Linked DNA regions of Maricaulis maris. The protein of the gene in region 1 interacts with the protein of each later gene in a pairwise test. Links are inferred from orthologs where the notes say so. Each region holds a gene or a part of one and is shown in the gene's direction. Other genes may lie near its edges.

Evidence for each region. The genes of interacting proteins can lie anywhere in the genome.
Region 2: the proteins of AAA969_RS12125 (region 1) and ndk interact in binary tests that used the Escherichia coli proteins (3 or more experiments, as listed by UniProt). The link is inferred for Maricaulis maris from one-to-one orthologs.

The regions. Positions count from the first base shown.
Region 1 is NZ_AP027270.1:2,547,864-2,552,126, reverse strand. The notes cover bases 1,071-3,828. They hold AAA969_RS12125 (5-formyltetrahydrofolate cyclo-ligase), read left to right. Parts: upstream 1,071-2,037; coding sequence 2,038-2,619; downstream 2,620-3,828. Other genes in these bases: ahcY (adenosylhomocysteinase), read right to left, coding at 3,138-3,828; AAA969_RS12120 (hypothetical protein), read left to right, coding at 2,643-3,053; AAA969_RS12135 (cell division protein ZapA), read left to right, coding at 1,416-1,841; AAA969_RS12140 (DUF4164 family protein), read left to right, coding at 1,071-1,411. In the rest of the region: AAA969_RS12150 (glycosyltransferase family 2 protein), read left to right, coding at 1-318; AAA969_RS12145 (hypothetical protein), read right to left, coding at 315-902; more of AAA969_RS12140, read left to right, coding at 974-1,070; more of ahcY, read right to left, coding at 3,829-4,263. UniProt on the Escherichia coli protein: Involved in the removal of 5-formyltetrahydrofolate.
Region 2 is NZ_AP027270.1:1,263,377-1,267,607, forward strand. The notes cover bases 688-3,413. They hold ndk (nucleoside-diphosphate kinase), read left to right. Parts: upstream 688-1,702; coding sequence 1,703-2,125; downstream 2,126-3,413. Other genes in these bases: AAA969_RS05855 (ABC-F family ATP-binding cassette domain-containing protein), read right to left, coding at 688-1,585; AAA969_RS05865 (type 1 glutamine amidotransferase domain-containing protein), read left to right, coding at 2,332-3,006; AAA969_RS05870 (IS5 family transposase), read left to right, coding at 3,079-3,413. Outside these bases: more of AAA969_RS05855, read right to left, coding at 1-687; more of AAA969_RS05870, read left to right, coding at 3,414-3,876; AAA969_RS05875 (adenosine deaminase), read left to right, coding at 4,016-4,231. UniProt on the Escherichia coli protein: Major role in the synthesis of nucleoside triphosphates other than ATP. The ATP gamma phosphate is transferred to the NDP beta phosphate via a ping-pong mechanism, using a phosphorylated active-site intermediate.

The DNA.
Region 1 (4,263 bases):
TATCACGGTGTCCGCAACCGGCTGTGGGTCTTCCTCAAGAACACCCCGGGCTGGCTTTTCTGGTTGCTGCTTCCTGGCCATGTTCTGGTGACCGGGCTGCTCTGGTTATCGTCACTTCGCTTCGGTCAAGGGCGTGTTTTCGCGCGAGCCCTGGGAGACGGTCTGGCCGGCCGGAGGGATATATTCCTGACACGGGCTGAGGTTCAGAAGGCGAGACGGGTTCCGCCGTCAGCGATTGCCCGCATGATGAACTGGAACCCGATCGACCTGCTGACACGGCGGGCGAAAGTACGCCTGCTGAGTCGACAGAAGCCCTAACTTTCGCAGGGCAGGGGTTCCAACGCGGTGATTTCGACACGCTGCAGGTCGATCCGGTTGCGCTGTGCGCGCCAGTCCGGCCAGAGGCTGACATAGGCGAAGGCAAGTTCGCAGCGCGCGGGCAAGAGTTCGATCGTCAGGCTCTCATAGTTTTCGCTGGTTTCTTGGCTCTCCCAATCGGCCTGGCTCCGACCGGGTATGAAGACATTGAGGAGGGTCTGTTCAGCCCCCTGGTCCGGGGTTGCCCGGAGTGTGTAAGTCACTCGCAGGCGGTGCCCCTGAAACGCTTCGATCTCGTCTGGTGACAGCGTGAAAAACGCACCCGCCGACTGGAGGCCGTCCAAGGGACCGCGGGCTGCGGCAATGCGGGCAAACTGCGAGCCGTCCTCAGTGAGGAATTCGATAGTGAGACCATTTCCCAGTGTCATCCCCGCCAGGCGTTCGCCCTCATAGATCAGGCCCTCAGCGCGAATCTCCTCCGGTGTGCGGTGATCGGTGTCCCCAAAGCTCATGGCCGCGGCAATCATGGCGGCAGCCGCTGCGGTCGCGATCGGGTAGAATGCCCAGTCGGGAAGGGAAAGCATCTGTCGAAATCGCCTTTGGTTCGAGCGCTGTAAAGCTTTGACCTTGTGGACTGTCAGGACACAAGCGTCAAATGATGCCCGGCGGCAGGCCGACCGGCCGCGGCACCTCGATTTGGCCCCTTTTCACCGCCATGAAGGGATATGAACTCAATGCCGCAGGGGATGAAGTTGATCAAGAACTTGAACTTTGCCGCGACACAGTTGATTCTCAGCGCATGAACGTGCGTCCGGATATGCCTGAAGATGCCCTGGAGGCTGTGATCGCACGGCTGGACGGCGCCATGACGCGCGTGGAGGGTGCAGCGCGGTCCATGCGGTCGCGGGTAAAGCGGGCCGAGCTTGCCGCGATCGAAGCACGGGACGCCGATGTTGATCGCGCCCACCTCGCCGAAGCGCTGGACGAGGCGCGCGGTCGCGAGGCCGCTTTGCAGGAGGCGGCACAGTTTGCGTCAGACGCGCTGGATGGCGCGATAACCGAACTCCGTGATCTTCTCCGTGGGGAGGACTGAGCCGATGTCGCGCGTGACCGTCACTCTCAATGGTCGGGACTTCACCATCGGTTGCGAAGAGGGTCAGGAAGCTTATCTTCGCGAGCTCGCGGCAAGCCTCGACAAGCGCGTCTCGGAAATTTCGGGCCAGGTCGGCCAGATCGGTGATTTGCGGCTATTGCTGATGGCGTCGCTCATTCTTGTCGACGATTTGCGGGAGTCCGACGGTCGCATCGAGAGCCTCGAGGGCCAGTTGCAACGCCTGCGGCACGAAAATCACGGCGCCGCCAGCCTGCATGCCGAAGCCCGCACGCGTCTGACCGACCAGCTCAACCGGCTGGCTGCCCGGATGGAGCGTTTCGCCGGGGCGATGGAAACCGGTGAGCTCGATGCGGATGACGATGAAATCCTGTCTGCGCAGAATGACGCACTTGCCGAAGCCGACGCTTGAGCTTCGGCCCATTCGGCCCCACATAGGGGGTGGCGGTTATCTGCTGCGTTCGACTGGAGCGTTTATCCTGCGGACCGTACACCTCCACGAGGGAACTGCCTCTGTCTGGGACCCTGGTCCCGTTCAAGTGGTGCCCACCTGAACAGTCGGGTTTGTGGGGATATACACGCTCTAACGGCGCGAGTGGAGCCGCCACATGATTTCCACGGACAAGCCCGCGCTGCGGTCCCGCATGCTGGAGCGGCGTCGTGAAGCCGGCTTGGTATCGCCGGATGCGGGGCGGGCGCTCGCCTCCCGATTTCCGGACCATTGGCTGCCGTCACCCGGTGGCGTCGTGGCCGGCTACTGGCCGCTTGCCGGCGAAATCGACCCCCGCCCGCTCATGGAGCGTCTTGTCACCGGTGGAGCCCGGCTGTGTCTTCCCGTGGTCGAGGGGCCGGGGCGTCCGCTGACATTCCGCGCCTACCGGAAGGGTGACGCGCTGGAGCGGCGCGGCATGGGCGTCTTCGAGCCGCTTTCAAGCCAGCCGGAGTGTCACCCGGGTCTGGTCCTGGTTCCGCTGCTTGCTTGCGACCGGGCCGGTAACCGGCTTGGCTTCGGCAAAGGGTATTATGACTACACGCTGGCCGCTCTGCGTGCGACCGGCCCCATCCTCGCGATCGGTCTGGCTTTCGATTGTCAAATGGTTGCCGAGCTTCCCGCCCAAGCTCATGATGAGCCATTGGATGGGCTGGTCACGGATGCTGAAGTGTACGATTTTCGGGATGAACGAGCCTGATCAGGGGAGCAAGCCGGCACGCAATGACTTTCACCGTCACACATGTTCCCGCCAATCATGCAGCCTGCCTGATCCATATCGGCGTCGTCAGCGGTGATGAAATCAGGGCATCCCGTCTCGAGTTGAAGGCGGTGGCGAATGCCAATTCCGTGCGCGGCGCCATTATCGACATTACAGACGCCTCGATCGAGGCGCCGCCGGTTGAAATCATCGATAACGTCCAGGGCCTTGTCGATGACCTTCTTCCCGGCACCAAGCTCGGCTTCGTTGGTCGCGCCGAGGACCAGGAGACCGTGTCGATGATCGTGGCCACCGTCGCCCACTCGCTCGGCCGGAAGGTCGGGCAATTTCATGATCGCGAGACGGCGCTTTGCTGGATCCGGCTGGACTGGACGTCCGCAGCCGCCTGCAACTGCCTGCCGATTACCGAATAGCCGGACCAAAAACGCCCCGGCTCGTGGAACCGGGGCGTTTGCTGTGCATGCCGGACAGGCCTCGGCGCTGGCCTGGTCGCTGGCCTAGTAGCGGTAATGCTCGGCCTTGAACGGGCCGGCTTGCGGGATGCCGATATAATCGGCCTGGTCTTCCGAAAGCACGGTCAGCTTGGCATCGAGCTTGTCGAGGTGCAGTGCGGCGACCTTTTCGTCGAGGTGCTTGGGCAGGATGTAGACCTCGTTCGAATAGTTCTCGCCCTTGGTCCAGAGTTCGATCTGGGCCAGCGTCTGGTTGGTGAAGCTGGCAGACATCACGAAGCTCGGGTGGCCGGTGGCATTGCCGAGGTTCACCAGGCGGCCTTCCGACAGCAGAACGATGCGGTTGCCTTCCGGGAATTCGACCAGGTCGACCTGCGGCTTCACATTGGTCCACTTGAAATTCTTCAGGCTCTCGACCTGAATCTCGTTGTCGAAGTGGCCGATATTGCAGACGATCGCCATGTCCTTCATCACGCGCATGTGGTCGACGGTGATGATGTCCTTGTTGCCGGTCGCGGTGACGAAGATGTCCATGTCGCCGACCACGTCATTCAGGCGGACGACCTCGAAGCCATCCATGCAGGCCTGCAGGGCGCAGATCGGGTCGATCTCGGTGACATAGACGCGGGCGCCGGCGCCCGCGAGCGATTCGGCGGAGCCCTTGCCCACATCGCCATAACCGCAGACGACGGCCTTCTTGCCGGCCATCATCACATCGGTGCCGCGACGGATCGCGTCGACGAGGCTTTCGCGGCAGCCATAGCGATTGTCGAATTTCGACTTGGTGACGCTGTCATTCACATTGATCGCCGGGAAGGGCAGCTCGCCGCGCTTGTGCATCTGGTAGAGACGCATCACGCCGGTGGTGGTTTCTTCCGATACACCCTTGATCGCGGCCTTTGCCTTGGCGAACCAGCCCGGGGAGGCAGCAATGCGCTTCCTGATCTGGGCGAAGAGGAAGGTTTCCTCTTCCGACTTCGGGTGATTGAGGATGGACGGATCGGCCTCCGCCTTTTCGCCGAGGATCAGATACATGGTCGCGTCGCCACCATCATCGAGGATCATGTTGGCGGTTTCGCCGTTCGGCCAATGGAAGATGGCGTCGGCATAGTCCCAGTATTCCTCAAGCGTCTCACCCTTGGTCGCGAAGACCGGCACGCCGGTCTCGGCA
Region 2 (4,231 bases), 1.3 Mb from region 1 along the record:
TTTTCGTCCCGTCTTTCGGGGCACGGCCGAGCAGGGACTGGCGATAGGTCTCGATATCCTCGTCATAGGGTTTGACCGTGCCGTCGGCGACGACCCAGAGCCGGTCGACACAGCTCTCGATCAAATGCCGGTCGTGCGAGATCAGGACGACGGCGCCTTCATACTCATTGATCGCCTGGATGAGGGCGGCGCGGCTGTCCATGTCGAGGTGGTTGGTCGGCTCGTCGAGGATCAAGAGGTGCGGGCCTTCAAACGTGATCAGGTTGAAAAGCAGCCGCGCCTTCTCACCGCCTGACAGCGTGTCTGCGGGTGTCTCCTGGCGGTCACCGGGCAGGCCGAATGTGGCCAGCCGGGCCCGGCGCTGGGCCTCGGTCGCATCCGGCATCAGCTCGATGATGTGCTGGTAGGCCGACATGTCCGGCGACAGGCTGTCGATCTGGTGCTGCGCGAAATAGGCGATCTGCATCTTCTTGTGCTTGCGCAGATGCCCCTCGAGTGGATCGAGCCGGTCGCACAGCAGCTTGGCCATGGTCGACTTGCCGGCGCCATTGCGGCCGAGAATGCCGATCCGGTCCTCGGTATCGATATTGAGAGTGACGTCGCGCAGCACCGGCTTGCCGGGCGCATAGCCGGCCTGCAGGTCGACCATGCGCACAATGGGCGGTGCCATGCGGCGCTGCGGGCTGGGGAAGTTGAAGGGCGCCACCGGGTCCTCGACCTGGGTCGCCACGATCTGCATTTTCTCCAGCCGTTTGACCCGGGACTGGGCCTGTTTGGCCTTGGAGGCCTTGGCCTTGAAGCGGTCGACGAAGGATTGCAGGTGTCGTCGCTCGACCTCCTGCTTCTCGACCATCTTCATCTGCAGGCGCTGTTTTTCCGCCAGCGCCTTCTCGAAATCATCATAGCCGCCGTCCCAGACGGTCAGCTTGCCGTTCTTGAGGTGGGCAATCTTCTGCATGGCCCCGTTCAGCAGGTCGCGATCGTGGGAGATCACCAGCACGGCGCCGGGGAAGGTCTTGAGATAGCTCTGCAGCCACATCACGCCTTCCAGGTCGAGATAATTGGTCGGCTCGTCGAGCAGCAGCAGGTCGGGCCGGGCAAACAGGGTTGCTGCGAGGGCAACGCGCATGCGCCAGCCGCCGGAGAATTCCCGGCACGGACGGCGCTGTTCCTCGCCGGTAAAGCCCAGCCCGGCCAGGATAGAGCCGGCGCGGGCTTCCGCGGTATGGCTGTCGATGTCGGCGAGCCGGGTCTGGATCTCGGCAATGCGGTTGGGCTCGGTCGCGGTCTCCGCTTCCGCCAGCAGGGCGGCGCGTTCGTGATCGGCAGCCATGACGACATCAATCAGCGCGTCATCTCCGCCCGGCGCTTCCTGGGCGACCGATCCGACACGAACGCCTTTTTGCACGCGCGCCTCACCGCCTTCCGAAGCGATCTCGCCGCGGATCAGGCGGAACAGCGTCGATTTGCCGGTCCCGTTCCGTCCCACCAGACCCATCTTGGTCTTGGCCGGCAGGAAGAGGGTCGCCTGATCGAAGAGCATCCGCCCTTCAATGCGATAGGTGAGGTCATTGATGTGCAACATGGGAGAAGCCGCGTAGCGCGGCTTGTGGTGCCGCGCAAGCGCCGCTATAAGCCGCGCGAATCCACAGGCCGGGTGTGTGCCCGGACAATCACAGTTTCAGTCTCAAGGACTTCTCTCATGGCGATCCAACGCACCTTCTCCATCATCAAGCCTGACGCCACTGCCCGTAACCTCACCGGCGCCATCAACGCCAAGATCGAGGAAGCCGGTCTGCGCATCATCGCCCAGAAGCGCATCCATCTGTCGCGCGAGCAGGCCGAAGGTTTCTATGGCGTCCACAAGGAGCGTCCCTTCTTCAACGACCTCGTCACCTTCATGATTTCCGGCCCGGTCGTGGTCCAGGTTCTCGAAGGCGAAGATGCGATCGCCACCTACCGCAAGGTGATGGGTGCGACCAATCCGGAGCAGGCTGATGCCGGCACGATCCGCAAGGAATTCGCCGAGTCGATCGAAGCCAATTCGGTGCACGGTTCCGACGCGCCGGAAACCGCTGCCGAAGAAATCCCCTTCTTCTTCTCGGACGACGAAATCGTCGGCTAAACCGGGCGCGATACCAAGACAGGAAGGCCCGGCGCTTGCGTCGGGCCTTTTTCTTTGCCGGTTGTCCAAGTGGATCGGACTCAGGTCGGGCCCTTGAACTGCACCGAGGTCAGGCGCACCTGCAAGCCATGGCCGACGCGCCCGATAATCGCGGCGCCGCCGCGCCGGGCGAACGCTAATTCCCAAACCCCAATGGAGACGATGTGATGAAAATCCTGATGGTGCTGACCTCGCACGACAAGCTCGGTGACACGGGCGAGAAAACCGGCTTCTGGCTGGAAGAGTTTGCGGCGCCCTATTACGTCTTCAAGGATGCCGGTGCCGAGATCGTGCTGGCCTCGCCGGCCGGCGGCCAGCCACCGCTCGATCCCAAGAGCGACGCCGAGGACTCCCAGACCGAAGCCACCAAGCGCTTCAAGGCCGATGAGGCGTCCAACAAGGCCCTCGCCACGACCCACAAGCTGGCCGATATCACCACGGACGGGATTGACGCCATTTTCTACCCCGGTGGCCATGGGCCGCTCTGGGACCTCGCCGAGAACGCGGACAGCAAGCGCCTGATCGAGGCCTTTGCCGCTGCCGACCGTCCGGTCGGCGCGGTCTGTCATGCCCCCGCCGTCTTCCGGCACACCAAGGGCAGCGACGGCAAGCCGCTGGTCAGCGGCAAGCGGGTCACCGGCTTCACCAATAGCGAGGAAGCCGCGGTCGGACTGACCGATGTTGTCCCCTTCCTGGTCGAGGACATGCTCACCGAGAATGGCGGCCATTACGAAAAGGGCGATGACTGGGCCAGCTTCGTGCTTGTCGACGGCAAGCTGGTGACCGGCCAGAACCCGGCATCATCCGAAGCGGCCGCCGAAAAACTTCTCGGCCTGCTTTAGGTCATAAACTCATAAACGGGATTCCGTTTTTTGCCGAAGCCTGATTCAACCTCCTTGAGGAGGATTTGGATCATGGGCCGTCGTCGTTACGAACTGACCGATTTCGAGTGGTCGATCATCGAACCCTTGCTGCCGAACAAGCCACGCGGGGTGCCGCGCGTGGACGACCGCAAGGTGATCAACGGGATTTACTGGCGCCTGCGCACCGGCTCGCCCTGGGCGGAGATCCCCGAGCGCTACGGTCCGGCGACGACCTGCTACAACCGGTTCGTCCGATGGCGCAAGCTGGGTGTCTGGGATCGGATATTCGACGCGGTTACAGCCGCTTACGACGGCGACATCCAGATGATCGACAGCTCTTCGATCCGCGTTCACCAGCATGGGGCGAACGCAAAAAGGGGTCCGCACGCCGCCGCGAGAGACACCCCTGACACCCGATGCATGGGGCGCTCGCGAGGCGGGCTGACCACGAAAATCCATGCGCTTGTGGATGCCAACGGCCTACCCGTCGCCCTCAAGCTCACCCCCGGCCAGGCTCATGACGGACGCAGCGCCACCGACATGCTCGACGGCATCGGCGAAGGCCAGATCCTGCTGGCCGATCGGGCCTATGATTCCGACGCGTTGCGCGTCTCGCTCAAGGCCCGTGGCGCATGGGGATGCATCAAGCCGATGCCGAACCGCAAGAACATCCCCAGCTTCAGCGCCTTCCTTTACCGGCAGCGCAATCTCGTCGAGCGCTTCTTCAGCAAGATCAAACACTTCCGGGCCATCGCCACGCGCTTCGAAAAACACGCCGAGAACTATCTCGCCGCCGTCAAACTCGCCGCCATCCAAATCTGGCTTCGATTTTATGAGTCGGTGACCTAGTCTGAGCGAGGCCGGGGCGGGTATTTCTCCGCCCCGGCTGTCGGCCCGGCACCGTCCAGCCGCAGTGCTGCTGAACCAGCGCTTGCGCCACGGCGCGGGCACGAGGACCATGGTGCATCCCCAGACGCAGGAGCCCGCCATGACTGATCTCGCCCGCCTTGTTCAAGCCCTGCCCAAGGCCGAGCTGCACCTGCATCTGGAAGGCTCGCTCGAGCCCGAACTCATGTTCGAGTTGGCGCAGCGCAACGGGATCGAAATTCCCTACGCGTCGGTCGAGGACATCCGCGCGGCCTATGATTTCTCCAATCTCCAGGATTTTCTCGACGTCTATTATGTCGGCATGAATGTGCTGATT